DNA from 2 places in the Kitasatospora sp. NPDC022785 genome. Region 2 is predicted to be linked to the other one. Evidence: riboswitches for the same ligand, from Rfam matches in the RefSeq annotation. Region 2 holds a riboswitch; the other holds the start of a gene.
What was found. Region 2 has a riboswitch for cobalamin ahead of ACZ3YO_RS32195 (cobalamin biosynthesis protein). Riboswitches for the same ligand answer to the same signal wherever they lie in the genome.
Positions count from the first base shown of each region.

Region 1: it holds a riboswitch for cobalamin, as region 2 does, so the genes downstream of both, metE (5-methyltetrahydropteroyltriglutamate--homocysteine S-methyltransferase) here and ACZ3YO_RS32195 (cobalamin biosynthesis protein) in region 2, are expected to answer to the same signal.

Region 1 covers NZ_JBVHHB010000015.1:84,935-92,610, forward strand. Annotated here, with positions in the region: gene ACZ3YO_RS22960 (cytosine permease) at 1-1,246, shown strand, start outside; gene ACZ3YO_RS22965 (PKD domain-containing protein) at 1,424-3,142, opposite strand; gene ACZ3YO_RS22970 (CopD family protein) at 3,355-4,524, opposite strand; cobalamin riboswitch at 4,844-5,064, shown strand; gene metE (5-methyltetrahydropteroyltriglutamate--homocysteine S-methyltransferase) at 5,229-7,544, shown strand.
Region 2 covers NZ_JBVHHB010000027.1:82,485-90,160, reverse strand. Annotated here, with positions in the region: gene ACZ3YO_RS32200 (cobyric acid synthase) at 1-947, opposite strand, end outside; gene ACZ3YO_RS32195 (cobalamin biosynthesis protein) at 944-1,909, opposite strand; cobalamin riboswitch at 2,003-2,163, opposite strand; gene ACZ3YO_RS32190 (helix-turn-helix domain-containing protein) at 2,388-3,098, shown strand; gene ACZ3YO_RS32185 (alpha/beta hydrolase) at 3,351-4,466, shown strand; gene ACZ3YO_RS32180 (hypothetical protein) at 4,916-6,241, shown strand; gene ACZ3YO_RS32175 (CDP-alcohol phosphatidyltransferase family protein) at 6,338-7,216, opposite strand; gene ACZ3YO_RS32170 (phosphatidylserine decarboxylase) at 7,203-7,676, opposite strand, start outside.

The sequences.
Region 1 (7,676 bases), on a different contig from region 2:
CACTGCCACCAACCTGTCCACCAGTTCCGGTGCCTTCTTCGGCGTCCGCGGGCGGCTGCTCGGCTCGGTGATCGGGCTGCTGCTGTCGCTGGGCTACACGGCCCTGGCGCTCTGGGTCGGCGGCGACGTGGTGGTCGGCGCGCTCAACCGGATGCTCGGGCTGCCCGCAGGCGGCGTATCGTACGTGGTGACCTACAGCGTGCTGGCCGCGCTGAGTGCGACGGCGGCCGTCTTCGGCTACCAGCTGTTGCTCAGGATGGAACGCGTGCTGATGTGGGCCATGGGCGCCCTGCTGCTGGCCGGCCTCTTCGCCTTCGCCCCGCAGTTCGACGGCTCCGCGCACGGCGAGTACCTGCTCGGCGGCTTCTGGCAGACCTGGCTGCTGGCGGTGGTCGCCGCCGGGCTGAGCGGCCCGATCGCATTCATCACCCTGCTCGGCGACTACACGCGCTACGTCTCCCCGGCCAGGCACAGCGGCGGGCGGGTGCTCTGGGCCACGGCCGCCGGGCTCTTCCTGGGCCTGCTGATCCCGCAGCTGTTCGGCGCCTTCACCGCCGTCGCCACCGGTGCGGGCAACGACTACGTCGGCAGCCTGATCAAGGGCGCCCCGTTCTGGATCCTGCTGCCGCTGCTGCTCAACGGCCTGCTCGGCAGCGCCGGCAACACCGGCCTGATGCTCTACAGCATGGGCCTCGACCTGGACGCCATCCTGCCGCGCGCGACCAGGCGGCAGGCCACCTACGTGGTCGCGGCGACGGCGACCCTGCTGGTCTTCCTCGGCCACTTCGTCTGGAGCGCCCAGTCCGCGGTGACCTCCTTCGTCCTCGTGCTGACCGCGATCGGCACCCCGTGGGCGGTCATCACCCTGATCGGCCACCGGCGCTGCCGCGGTGACTACGACCGGCAGTCGCTGCAGGTCTACAACCACGGCACCCGCGGCGGCATCTACTGGTACCGCGCGGGCTGGAGCGTCCCGGCCGCCGTCGCCTGGGCCGCCGCGAGCGCGGTCGGACTCTGCGCCGTCGACACGCCCGTCTACCGGGGCCCGCTGCTGCCGCTGACCGGCGGCATCGACCTCAGCTTCGTCCTGTCGGGCGCGCTCGCGGCGGCGCTCTACGTGCTGCTGTCGCGGTCCTCCCGAGGCCGCGCGGCCCGGCCGGCGGCCCCGGTGACGGGCGCCGGCGCCGTGGCGGCGCCGGGCTCCCCCGCCCCGGCTGCTCCCGCCCCGGCCTCGCTCGACCGCTGAGCGCAGCGGCGCCGGCCGGGAGCCGGACCTCTCCGGACCTACCGGCACCACCGGCCCGGGGAGCCGGCCCCGGGCCCCGACCGCTCACCCCTGCGCTCCGGGGCCGGAACGCACCGGCCGCCCGGCCCAGGAGGGGCGGGCGGCCGGTACGCGCCGCCGCACGGTGCGGGTGGGGCGTCAGTTCTTGTCGTACATGCCGATCAGGTCGACGATCAGGTCGGTCGGCTGCCAGCCCCGGTTCCACACGTCGACCATCGAGGTGGTGCCGGTGCTCGCCTGGACGAGGTTCGCGACGGTGGCGTCCTTCGTCCAGTTCAGGACGGAGGAGTCCGGCGGGGTCGGCCGGACCGCCGTACCGTGCATGTAGTCGTTGATCGTGTTCGGATCCGGGGCGACCGAAAGGTGTCCGCTGCCCTGCGGGTTGGTGACGGTCGTGTTCAGGACGACTGCTTCGAGCGCCATGCCGGACGCCCCCATGAGCATGTTGCGGTAGTCCTGGCCGGCGAGCGGCCAGGGGTACGGCGTCCGCGAGTCACTGAGACGCTGGGGCTCGACCGGCAGGTAGGCGGCCTTGCCGTCGGCGCTGTAGTAGCCGGTGACGTCCACGATCACGTCGGCCGGGTCCCCGGCGTTGTTGCGGACGTTGATCCTGCCGTCCGGTCCGACCGGCACGATCACCGCGTTGGCGACCGTCTGTCCGGCGGTGAAGTTCACGCTCGACGTGGACGGCGCCTGCTGACCGCTCGGGAAGACCGTCAGGTTCCCGGCGCCCTGCGGGTCGGTCACCGTGACGTTGAGGGCCACGGCCGTCACGCCCTGGGCCGGCAGCCCGCCCTGGCCGGCGATCTGGACGCCGAAGGTGGTCTGGGCGGCGGCCTGGCCCTTGGCCGAGCCCAGCCCCTCCCGGGTGTCGACCAGCCGGGACGGCTTGACGGAGGTGTAGCCGTCGGCAGCCGAGCGGGTGAAGTAGCCCGTCACGTCGGCGATCAGGTCCACCGGGCCCGCGCTGCGATTGGCCAGCTCGACGTACCCGTCCTCGCCGACCGGCACGATCGCCAGGTTCGGCACCGTCTGTCCCGCCGCGAAGTTGACGTTCGAGGTGGCCGGCTGCGCCTTGCCGGAGGCGTACGCGATGACGTGCCCGGCCGCCGAGGTATTGGTGGCGGTGATGTTCAGGGCCACGGCGGTCACCCCGGCCGGGATGCCGGCGTTGCCGGCGATCTTCACCCGGGTCGTGGTGAGCGGGGCGACGGGGCCGCCGGCCGAGGTGCCGGTGCCGTTGCGGGTGTCCAGCAGCCGGGTGGGCGCGTGCGGGGTGAACTCGGAGCCGTCCACCGTGATGTCCTTGGTGGTGACGGAGGTCGTCTTGGTGAGCAGGTCGGTCGCCGTGACCGTGATCTTGTGGGCGCCGGCCTTGGCGTACCTGTGCTTGAAGTGCGCGAAGTCGCTGGCGGGGCCGAGGTCCTGGTCGGTGGTGCCGTCACCCCAGTCGACGTCGTACTGGACGCTTCGACCGGCCGGCTCCAGGTCGGTGTTGACGGTGGTCGCCAGGATGATGCTGTGCGCGTAGGTGTTGTAGGTGCCCACGCCGACGTCGAAGTGCGAGCTCTGTGCGCGTGCCGACGAGCCCGGTCCGTCCGGCGCGCTCTGGGCATCGGCGGTCTTGGCCCTGGCGCCCCGCGCCGTGGCGTCCTTCGCGGCGGCGCTCTCGGCCGCCTTCCGCCCGGCCGCCTCCTGCGTGTCGGGGTTCTGGGCGGAACCGGCCCCGGCCCCCGGGGTGGCGGTCGCTGCCCCGCCGGGGTTGACGGACGGACCCGCGGCCTGCGCCGTGGCGGGTACGAAGCCGACGGCTGCCGCGACGACGGCGGCGGCGATCATGATGCGGTGACGGTGCACCGGCCCCCCAATGCTGAACGTGTTCACAAAATTAGTGATCAGACTATATGTCTGGTGGTTCACGTCCGACGGGGCATTTCCGCTCCATGCGGCGTCCCCGTGAGCGGCGTGTCCGTGGGGGCGCGACCGGCGATCCGCCGGGCCGGCAACGCCGGGACCCGGCCGGCGGATCGGCCGGGCCGGAAGCGCCGCCCGCGCGGTGCGCAGCGGGGTCAGGCTGCGGCCACGGCCGGGCGGCGGGACAGGGCGTCGGAGGCCTTGGCCGTGGCGTAGAGCGATACGGCCAGCGCGAGGACGAGGACGGCGCCGGCGGCGAAGACGCTGCCGGAGGAGACGGCCTTGGCACTGCCGGCCTCGGTACGGGCCGAGCCGGCGATGAACGGCATGACCACGAGGACGGCGACGCCGAGGGCGACCTCGCCCCAGACGACCTTCGGGAAGTGCCGCAGGGTCAGGTGGAGGAGGGAGGAGGTGTCGTCGGCGAGGCGGGCCCGGGTGATGCGGGGCATCAGCCAGAACTGGTTGAAGGCGCCCGCGGCGACGAGGCCGGCGACCAGGAGGATCTTGACGAGCAGGGCGATGCCGTAGCCGGTGGTCCACAGCTGGGAGATCGCACCGACGTGCTTCCAGCTGAGCCAGAGGCCCGAGATGGTCACGGCGCCGACGCAGACCATGGCCACGAGGCTGAACCGGCGCCACATGTCGGCCCAGAGAAGGCCGGCGCCGTCGCCGAGCCGGCCCCGGGTGCCGGCGAGCGCGACCAGGAGGGCGAGGCCGCCGAGCCAGACGACGCCGGAGACGATGTGGGTCTGGTCGAAGGCGAGGTCGAGCCACTTGTCCAGGTCGGCGGGCTTGGTGGCGGGCACGGCGGCGATCAGGGTGACGGCCAGGGAGAGCGGCAGCGCGGTGAGGGCGATGGTGTCCGTGTGGCGGCGGACGGCCGGGACGAAGAGGGCGATGAGGACGGCGGCCGTCACGGCCAGGGCGGCGTTCTGGACGAGGTAGACGGTGCCCTGGGCGATCCAGGCGCCCTTGGCGGCCGGGGCGTGGAGGTAGTCCCAGATCCGGTCCGGGGCGAGGGCGTCGCCGAACGGCATGCCCTTGCCGGCGCGGGCGAGACGGGCGGCGAGCTGGAAGTAGCCGGCGGCCAGCAGCACCACCCCTGCCCAGGCGAGGTAGGTCGCCGATCTTCTTCGCAGGACCTCGGCGTCCTGGCCGCCGGTTTCCGCGGCGCGCAGCGCGGGGCGCACGGTGGTCGCGTACGTGACGGTGGCGCCGATGGCTCCGCTGAGGCCGATGAAGTAGCCGGCCTTGGTGAGGATCCGCCAGACCTGGGGCATGGTGTATCCGGCCGTGGTCGCGGCCGACAGGACGTGATGCATGAGGTGAGGCTAGCCTAAATAAGGGCGCCCTTATTCGCCTGGGTGGCACCGCTTGTTCAATCGTCATCATCTTGTGAGCTGCCGGCCGGTCGGCTCCCGCCCCGGCGCACCTCGCGCCGTTCCGCCTGGTGAGACGGCCGCCGGTGGGGCGGCCGGGGTTACCGCTCGCGGACGGCGGTCCCGGGCCCGGCGCCGAGCGGGTCCGGGCGCCCTCGGTGCCGACGGCAGCAGGCCCGTGATCCGGCCGGCCGCGGCCGAAGGCGTCCCGGAATGTGGATGAGTCGAGCGAATCCGTGTCCGCCGCCCACCGGATTCCCTATAGGCTGGCCGGGCAGCTGGTTCGCCCTGCCCGCCAGGCAGGCGCGTCGCAAGAGGGAACCCGGTGGGAATCCGGGACTGCCCCGCAGCGGTGAGTGGGAACGAACGCCGTCATACGCACTGGGCCCGGCCGGGTCTGGGAAGCGACGGCCAGTAGGTGTCCGCCCTTCACGGGCGGCCGTGCCCGCGAGTCCGAAGACCTGCCCGTTGCCCGCACGCGACCGATCGCGCGCGGCCATCCCGGTGACCTCGTGGGCGGGTCGGCGTACATACCAGGCGGGTTCGGCGCCGTTCGTGCGCTCGTGGCCCCGCCCGGTTCGTCACCCCTTCGCGCCTTCGTCCCGTCACCGGGGACCACAGGAGACAGGCTCGCGAAGGAGAGTCCCTTGACAGCGAAGTCCGCAGCCGCGGCAACCCGGGCCACCGTCCACGGCTACCCCCGGCAGGGCCGGAACCGGGAGCTCAAGAAGGCGATCGAGGGGTACTGGAAGGGTGCGGTCACGGCCGACGCCCTCCTGACCACCGCCGCCGACCTGCGCCGGGAGAACTGGCAGCAGCTCGCCGAGGCCGGCATCCGGGAAGTCCCCACCGGCGACTTCTCGCTCTACGACCACGTGCTGGACGCCACCGTCGCCGTCGGCGCGATTCCCGCCCGCCACCGCGCGGCGGTCGACGCCGACGCGCTGCACGGCTACTTCGCCATGGCGCGCGGCACCCAGGACGTCGCGCCGCTGGAGATGACCAAGTGGTTCGACACCAACTACCACTACCTGGTGCCCGAACTCGGCCCCGACACCGTCTTCACCGCGAACCCGGCCAAGCAGGTGGCCGAGCTGCGCGAGGCCGTCGCGCTCGGCCACGACGCCCGCCCGGTGCTGGTCGGACCGGTCACCTACCTGCTGCTCGCCAAGCCGGCGCCCGGGGTGGCGGAGGACTTCCGGCCGCTCACCCTGCTCGACCGGCTGCTGCCCGTCTACGCCGCGCTCCTCGCCGACCTGCGCGCCGCCGGCGCCGCGTGGGTGCAGCTGGACGAGCCCGCGCTCGTCCAGGACCGCACCCCGGCCGAGCTGAACGCCGCCGCCCGCGCCTACCGCGACCTCGGCGCCCTCGCCGACCGGCCCAAGCTGCTCGTCGCGAGCTACTTCGACCGCCTCGGCGAGGCCCTGCCCGTGCTCGCCAAGGCGCCGGTCGACGGCCTCGCACTGGACTTCACCGGTCCGGCCGCCGGCAACCTCGACGACCTCGCCGCCGTCGGCGGACTGCCCGGCAAGCGCCTGGTCGCCGGTGTGGTCGACGGCCGCAACGTCTGGATCAACGACCTGCAGAAGTCGCTGACCACCCTGGCGACCCTGCTCGGCCTGGCCGGCACCGTCGACGTCGCGCCGTCCTGCTCCCTGCTGCACGTCCCGCTGGACGCCGCCGCCGAACACGACCTGGACCCGCAGATCGCCCGCTGGCTCGCCTTCGCCCGCCAGAAGGCCGGCGAGACCGCGCTGCTCGCCCGCGGCCTGCGCGAGGGCACCGACGCGATCACCGCCGAACTCGCAGCCAACCGCGCCGTCCTCGCCTCCCGTGCCGGCTCGCCGATCACCCGCGACCCGGCCGTCCGCGCCCGCACCGCCGCCGTCACCGAGGCCGACGGCCGCCGGGCCCAGGCCTACCCCGAGCGCGCCGAGGCCCAGCGCGCCCGGCTCGGCCTGCCGCTACTGCCGACCACGACCATCGGCTCCTTCCCGCAGACGGCCGAACTACGCGTCGCCCGGGCCGACCTGACGGCGGGACGGATCGACGCGGCCGCGTACCGGGAGCGCATCGAGGCCGAGGTGCGCGAGGTGATCGCGTTCCAGGAGAAGGCCGGGCTGGACGTCCTCGTCCACGGCGAGCCCGAACGCAACGACATGGTCCAGTACTTCGCCGAGCAGCTCACCGGCTACCTGGCCACCCGGCACGGCTGGGTGCAGTCCTACGGCACCCGGTACGTGCGCCCGCCGGTCCTCGCCGGGGACATCTCGCGACCGCACCCGATGACCGTCGACTGGTTCCGCTACGCCCAGGACCTGACGGACCGTCCGGTCAAGGGCATGCTGACCGGCCCGGTCACCATGCTCGCCTGGTCCTTCGTCCGCGACGACCAGCCGCTCGCCGAGACCGCCTTCCAGGTCGCCCTCGCCCTGCGCGACGAGGTCGCCGACCTGGAGGCCGCCGGCGCCGCGGTCGTCCAGGTCGACGAGCCGGCCCTGCGCGAGACCCTGCCGCTGCGGGCCGCCGACCGCCCGGCCTACCTGGACTGGGCCACCGTCGCCTTCCGGCTCGCCACCTCCGGGGTGCGCGCCGACACCCAGATCCACACCCACATGTGCTACGCCGAGTTCGGTGACATCCTCCGCGCCATCGACGAGTTGGACGCCGACGTGATCTCGCTGGAGGCGGCCCGCTCGCACATGCAGGTCGCCGGTGAGCTGGCGGGCGCCGGCTACCCGCGCGAGGTCGGCCCGGGTGTGTGGGACATCCACTCGCCGCGGGTGCCGAGCACCGACGAGGCCGTCTCACTGCTGTGGGCCGGGCTCGCGGCGATCCCGGCCGAGCGGCTCTGGGTCAACCCCGACTGCGGCCTGAAGACCCGCGGCTGGGCCGAGACCCGCGCCTCGCTGGAGAGCCTGGTGGGCGCCGCCCGCCGCCTGCGGGGCGAGCTGGCCGGCTGACGCTCCGCGCGGGGCCGGGGGTGGGACAGGGCCGGGCGCCCTGTCCCACCCGGCGGTCGGCCGGCGGCCGGTCCGCACGGGCCGCCGACCGGACGGCCTCAACCTGATTCGGGCGGTCCGAGATTCTGGTGG
Region 2 (7,676 bases):
CGCAGCCAGGCCAGGTCGGCGACGGTGGCGCGGGTGCCGGGCAGCACGACCAGGTCGGCGTCGGCCAGCTCCTCGGGCCGGGTGGCCCAGCGGACCAGGACGCCCGGCTCCTGGGCCAGCGCGTCCAGGTCGGTGAAGTTGGAGAGCCGGGGGAAGCGCACCACGGCCACCCGCAGCACGTCCGCGCCGAGCGGCCCGCGGCCGGCGGTCCGGTCGACCACGGTCGACAGGTCGAGCGAGTCCTCGGCGTCCAGCCAGAGGTCCGGCAGCATCGGCAGGGTGCCCAGCACCGGGCGGCCGGTCAGCTCGCGCAGCATCTCCAGGCCGGGCGCGAGCAGCCGCGCGTCGCCCCGGAACTTGTTGACGAACCAGCCGGCCACGTGCCGCTGGTCCTCGGCCGAGAGCAGCGCCAGCGTCCCGTACATCGCGGCGAACACGCCGCCGCGGTCGATGTCGCCGACCACCACGACCGGCAGCCCGGCGGCGGTGGCCAGGCCCATGTTGGCGATGTCGCGGTCCCGCAGGTTGATCTCGGCGGGCGAGCCGGCGCCCTCGCAGACCACCACGTCGTAGCGGCGGCGCAGGTCGGCCAGGCACTCCAGGGCGCGCTCCAGCAGGACGGGCTTGCGTTCGCGGTAGTCCAGCGCGCCCACCTCGGCGACCGGTCGGCCGAGCAGCACCACCTGGCTGCGGCCGTCCGCGCCCGGCTTGAGGAGCACCGGGTTCATCGCCGCCTCGGGCTCCACCCTGGCCGCCTGGGCCTGCATCGCCTGGGCGCGGCCGATCTCGGCACCGTCGGCGGTGACGAAGGAGTTCAGCGACATGTTCTGCGCCTTGAACGGCGCCACGGCGACACCCTGCCGGGCCAGCCAACGGCAGATGCCCGCGGTGACCACGCTCTTGCCCGCGTCCGAGGTCGTTCCGGCGACCAGAAGCGCGTTGCTCATGCGTTCCCCCTCCTTCTCGTGAAAGCCCGGATCACCAGGTGCCCGGCCACGGTCGTACCCAGTGCCAGCGCGCCCACCCGACGGGAGAGCCGGCAGGCGCGCTCGATGTCGTCCACCGTCACCGGCCGCAGCTCCTCGCCCAGCACCGGCCGGTGCTCGATGCGCTCGCCGTAGCGCAGGGTGCCCCCGAGCCGGACGCCCACCGCTCCGGCGAAGGCCGACTCGGCCTGGCCCGCGTTGGGGCTCGGGTGCGCGGAGCCGTCCCGCCGCCAGACCCGCCAGGCGGTCCGGGGCTCGGGCGCGGCGGCCACCGTGAGCAGGGCGGTCAGCCGGGCGCCCGGCCAGCCCGCCACGTCGTCCAGCCGCGCCGAGGCCCAGCCGAACCGGGCGTGCCGCGGCGAACGGTGGCCGACCATCGCGTCCAGGGTGTTGACGGCCCGGAACGCCAGCAGCCCGGGCGTGCCCGCGACCGCGCCCCAGACCAGCGCGTTCACCACGGCGTCGGCGGTGTTCTCGGCGACCGACTCGACCACCGCGCGGGCGATCTGCTGTCCGTCCAGCGCACTCGGGTCGCGCCCGCACAGGTGCGGCAGCCGCGCGCGGGCCGCCGTCAGATCGCCCGCGGCCAGCGAGCGGCCGATGGTCCGGGCCTCACGGGTCAGCGAGGTGCCGCCGAGCACCGTCCAGGTCGCGGCGGCGGCCAGCGCGGCCCGGCCCAGTGGCCGGCGGCCGACGACGCGCTCGGCGGCCACCGCGCCGGCGGCGACGGTGCCCACGCAGAGCGCGGTGTAGGCGGCGCCGGCGGCCCGGTGGTCGCGCCAGAGGCGCTGCTCCAGCCGGCCGGCCGCGCTGCCGAAGACGGCCACCGGGTGGCCGCGGCGCGGGTCGGCGAACCGGGCGTCGGCGAGATACCCCGCGACGGCGCCCAGCGCGAAGGCGGCGGCGCGGGTCAGCGGGCGCACGGCGGACAGCAGAGGGCTCGGAGGGGCGGGGCAGCCTGCATGGCGTGCGAGTCCTCACTCAGGGTCCGCGCCCTGGATCGACGTACCGGGGGCGAGAGTCTCCTGGCTTCCGGGTCGAACGCACTCCCGGGCCTTCCAGCGGCTTCTGACGGCCCGCCGTGGCATCGTCCGGACGTGCTCCCCGGTGACAGTGGCGGGACCGCGCCGGACTCTCACCGGCTTCCTCTGCATGCCTCCGTATTGGCTGAAGGATCCCATCACGGGGCCGAACCGCGAGTCAACCAAGGTCACGGAGGGTTTGGTCACACGGTCTCCGCGTTTCCCGCCCCGTTCCCGTCCCCGTCGCTACCTCCGATCGCCACCCCCCGCAGGGGCATGACAGCCTGTGCGATCGTCCAGCGGCCTGTAGGCCCCTACAGTCGCGCTTCGTGTGTTCGGCGGCTGGGGCGGTCCGACCGCCGACCCCTACCGTCGGGCCATGCGACGAAGACAGCCCCCCGCCGTGCCCCCGGTGCCCTTCTCGCCCGCGGCCGCCCGCGCGCATCGCGCCGGCCTCGGCCTGACCCCCGAGCGGGTGGCCGAGGGCATGGCCGCGCACGGGGTGCGGCTGCTGTCCGCCCATGTGCTCGGCTGGGAGAGCGGCGAGCTGCGCCCGACCGAGGAGGAGTTCATCGCGCTGGCCCGCGCCCTCTGGTGCCCGCCCGCCCAGCTGATGGGCGTCCGCCCGGCCGGGCTGAGGGACTTCCGGGTCGCCCGCGAGCTCAACCAGGAGAACGCGGCCGGCAGGATCGGCATGGCCCTGCACCACTACCGGCGGGCCGAGGCCACCGGCGTCTGGGACGGCGACCAGGAGCAGACGTACGCACTCGCCCAGGTGCTCGGCCTGACCCTGCGCGAACTGGTCGCCGTGACGGGCCGTCGGGACGAGCTCGACCAGCGGCTGCGGCAGTGCGTGGACGGCCGCTGGCAGGCACACGTCCGGGCGATCGGCCGGATCGTGCCGGTGCACGAGGGCGACCTCGCCGCCGTGCTGACGGCGCTGCAGAACGAGAACCAGGTCTCCTCCCACTGGGGCGCCGGCAGCTGGGGCTCCCCGGCTCCGGCGGCGCGGAGCGCGCAGCCGGAGCAGCCGCTCGGCGAGCGGTTCTGGGAGTTGCTCGGGCGGCTGGAGACCGAGATCCCGGTCTGAGGGGCTCTCCCGCCCACGCATGCGAGCGCCGTCCCGCCTGCGCGTGCGAGCGCCGACCCGTCCCGCCCACGCATGCGAGCGCCGTCCCGCCTGCGCGTGCGAGCGCCGACCCGTCCCGCCCACGCATGCGAGCGCCGTCCCGGCACGGGCCCGGTATGACCCGGACGGCCGTGCCCGGTGGCCGGGCGCCGCCCCCGCGAGTGGACTGGTGGGTACAGTGCCCAGTCCACGACCAACAGAGCGGGGAGCGATATGCGTTGGGGAACCGCAGCCGCCGTGGCGGCCGCCGCCGTCGGTGCCGGGGCCGCCGTACTGGTCATCGGCCGAAGGGCCTCCGAGCGGATGGTCCGCCCGTCGGCGGCCCGGGGGCGGGCCGCCGGCCCCGTCCTGGTCCAGGCCCTCGCCCCCGGGCGCGTCACCTTCACCCGCAGCCCGGAGAGCATCCGCCCCGGCCGCTGGGCCGTCGAGTGGGGCGACAACGGGCACGCCGTGGTGGACGAGATCCTGCACGGCGACGAGCGGGGCGTCACCCGGCGGCTGGCCCGCGCGGACCGCGGCATCCTGACGCCCGGCACTGCGGTCCGCTTCACCCCCCGCGTCCACCTCGGTGACCCGACCAGTGCCCTCGGCCTGCCGTTCACCGAGACCACCGCGGCGGGCGAGCTGGGCGCCTTCCCGGCCTGGTACGTCGACGGCAAGCGCGGGACCTGGGTCGTGCTGATCCACGGCGCCGGCGCCGACCGGCAGCAGACTCTCCCGGTGCTTCCGCTGCTGGACCGGCTCGGCCTGCCCGCCCTGGCCGTCACCTACCGCGGGGACGCGGGCGCGCCCGCCTCCCCGGACGGCCTCGGCCACTTCGGCGAGACCGAGTGGCGGGACGTCGAGGCGGCCGTGCGGCTCGCCCTGGACAGCGGCGCCGGGCGGATCATCCTCTACGGCTGGTCGGTCGGCGCCACCATCGCCCTGCAGACCGCCGCCCGGTCCGCCTGGGCCTCCTCGATCAGCGGCCTGATCCTGGACTCGCCCGTCCTCGACCTGCCCGCCACCGCCCGCCGGGGTGCCGCCCGGGCCGGCTTCCGCGGCGCCGCCGCCGAGCTGGGCGCCCTCGCGGCGGAGGGCCGCACCGGCGTCGACCTGGCCGACTTCGCGCGGATCGCGGACGGTACCGACCTGCGGGTGCCCACCCTCGTCCTGCACGGCCCGGACGATCCGGTGGCGCCCTGGCAGGCCGCCGCCCGGCTCGCCGGCCGCCGCTCCGACGTGGTCGGACTCCAGTCCGTCCCCGGCGGCGACCACGCGGCCCTCTGGAACGCCGATCCGGCCCGCTACGAGGAACACCTCCGCCGCTGGCTCACGCCGCTCCTCTGATCCCCGGTGGCGCCCCCGGCGGCGCCCCGGCGGCCGAGCCGTGCCGCCGGGGCGCCGTGCCGCCTTCACCGGCCGTCTCCGTGGCCTCCTCGCCCCCTCCTCTTCCTCCTCCCACCCGTCACCGCGTTTGCATGACGTGCCCACGCCACACAGATCCGGCCAGGCGGTTTGGCCTCTGTTGCCCGATCTTGTGGACCCCCCGCGCCCGCCTCCCGGTGCCCGTGGCGAACCGGATGTGACAGAAGGCCGGTACAAGGGGAAGACTGCACGACGTGACGTCTCGGAACCCGCGCGACCGTGATGCCCCGCTCCCGCCGACGATCGGTTCCGGTGCGACGGTTACCCGTCTCCCCGGAACGGCCCACCACCCCGCCGGCGCCCGGCCGGGCGGCCCCGGCGTACCCCGCCGACGAGGCCCCGCACCCGCTCCCGGCCGTGGCCGGGTCCCGGTGCCCGAGGGCTTCCCCGCTCCCGCCGAGCTCGCGCCGCTGGCCCGGCGGATGCTGGTCGACGCCGTCCGGATCGCCCGTTGGGCCGGTGAGCTCGCCGAGGTCGACAAGCGTGGCGAGCTGCTCCCCGAGGACGCCCGCGCGGCCGGCCGCGCGCTGGCCATGACGGTCGGCGCCGCCGCCAACGCGTGGGGCCAGGCCCTGCTGGTCGGCCTGGTCGAGGCCCGGGACGGCGGCGCCGCCCCCGGCTGGCGCCTGCACGCCTGGGAGCACGACGACGAGGCCGTGGTCCGCGGCTGGTCGGCGTTGTTCGACGCCTGGACACTGCTCGCCCCGGTGCCGCCGGCCGCCCTGCGCGGCGTCTTCGCGCTGCTCGCCGGGCAGGCCGTCGACCAGGCGCCGCAGCTGCTCTCCTTCCTGCACCTGGTGGCCGGCCCGGTCGCCGACAGCGAGCTGCTGGAGCTGCTGCGCCGCGGCCTGGACGAGCGCCGGGTCGGCGGCGGCACCGGGGCGCTGGGCCTGTCGCCCGTGCCGCACGCCGCGTCCGCCGTCTCGGCCGTCCGCGGCACCTGCCGCGAGCCGCAGATCGACACCCCGGCCGCCACCGCCGACGTCGCCGCCGTCCTGGACTGGATGCTGGACGGCCTGGCCGCCGTCGGCGCGGTGGTCCGCAAGGACGAGGCGGCCGAGCTGTCCCCGCTGGGGCACTGGGCGGTGCGGGCCAAGCTGGAGGAGATCTGCACCGTCGCGCAGACCGCCGCCGGCCACATCGAGCAGAGCGCCTTCGAGCTGCTCAACGCCTGCGCCGACTACTCGCCGGGCCCGGCCCGCGCCGAGTTCCGCGCCTGGGTGGCCGCCCGCCCGGCCGACCGCGCCGTGGCCGAGCTGCTGGACGCCGCGCAGGGTGACGACGCCCTGGTGCGCGGCCTCGCCTTCGAGGCGCTGCGGGTGGCCGGTTCCACCGCCGAGCAGGCCGTGCGGGCCGCCGTGGACGAGCCGGTGCTGCGCCCGTACGCGCTGCTCTGGCTGGCCGAGCAGTCGGACGAGGGTGTGGCCCCGGCGGACGTGCTCGGGGCGGAGGACGCCGCCTGGCTCTGGGTGGACACCGCCGCGGCCGTACTGGACCACGGGGAGACCGAGCTGCTGGTGGGCCATGTCGAGGGCGCCTCGGCCGGTGACCCGGTCCGGCTGTTCGCCCGTGCCCGGCAGTCCGGGCACCCCCGGGCGGCCTCGGTGCTGACCGCCGTCTCCGGGGTCCATCCGGACCCGGCCGTGGCCCGCGCGGCCCGCCGTTCGGCCTTCAGCGTCCACCGCGGCGGCGCCTGAGCCGCAGGAACGGCCGCGTCGCCCGGACGACACCGGACACGACGAAGGGCCCGGATCCGTTCACCGGATCCGGGCCCTTCGTCGTGCGTGCCGTGATCAGTCGAGCCGCGACTCGGCGCGGCGCGCCCGCACGTCCCCGACCTTCTGGCCGACCTTGCGCCGGATGACCAGCAGCGGGGCCATCGCGGCCAGCGTGATCTGGCCGTAGGCCCCGATGTGCAGCAGGTAGTCGCCGCCCTTGAGGCCGGTCGCCCAGGCCGCGAGGCAGCCGATCGAGAGGACGATCCAGCAGAGCGTGGCGGTGGCCAGCAGCCCCTGCGGCTTCGGGTACTCGATCCGGCTCATCATCAGGTACGCGGTGCCGGCGATGGCCAGCAGACCGGGCAGGAACGGCGGGTCGAGCAGCACGATGGCGATCACCGTCATGGCGCCCATCGGGCAGGGCATGCCCTGGAACACCCCCGGCCGCATCTTCACGGCCGAGAACCGGGCCAGTCGCAGCACCACGGACAGCAGTACCGTCAGCGCGATCAGGGCCGAGAGCCGGCTGTCGGAGCCCGGCGAGACCATGCCCCAGACCGCGACGAAGTAGGCCGGCGCGATGCCGAAGCTGATCAGGTCGGCCAGGTTGTCGAGTTCGGCCCCGAGGGCGGAGGAGCGCAGCTTGCGCGCCACCAGCCCGTCGAAGAGGTCGCACATCGAACCGATCAGCAGCAGCGTCACCGCGGTGGCGGCGCTGTGCTTGTCCGGCGCGGCGTCCGGGTTGGTGATGTGCGGGACCAGGACCCCGGTGGTGATCGAGTAGATCGCCAGGAAGCCGCAGACGGCGTTCCCCAGGGTCAGGAAGTCGGCGGTGGACAGGTGCTGCGGCGAGCGCGGAGCACGCAGCTCGCGGTCGCGCGCCCAGCGGCGGCGGCGCAGGGCCGTCTCCTCGTCGTCCAGACCGACGATCGTCTCAGGTTCAGTCACGGTCAAGGCGCGTCACCCCGGCTGTGGTCTTCTGGCCGACCTCGACGCCGACCTCGACGCCGGCCGGCAGGTAGGTGTCGACCCGGGAGCCGAAGCGGATCAGACCGATCCGATCGCCCTGCTCGACCTTGGTACCGGCGTCCACGTACGGCACGATCCGGCGGGCCACGGCCCCCGCGATCTGCACCATCTCGATGTCGCCGAGTTCGGTGTCGAAGTGCCAGACGACCCGCTCGTTCTGGTCGCTGTCCTTGTTGAACGCGGGCACGAAGCCACCGGCGACGTGTTCGACGGACGTCACCGTGCCGGGCAGGGGCGCCCGGTTGACGTGGACGTTGAGCGGGCTCATGAAGATCGCGACCCGGGTGCGGCCGTCCGGCCAGGCGTCGATGCTCTGCACCACGCCGTCGGCGGGCGAGATCACCGTGCCGGTGCCGATCTCACGCTCGGGGTCGCGGAAGAACCA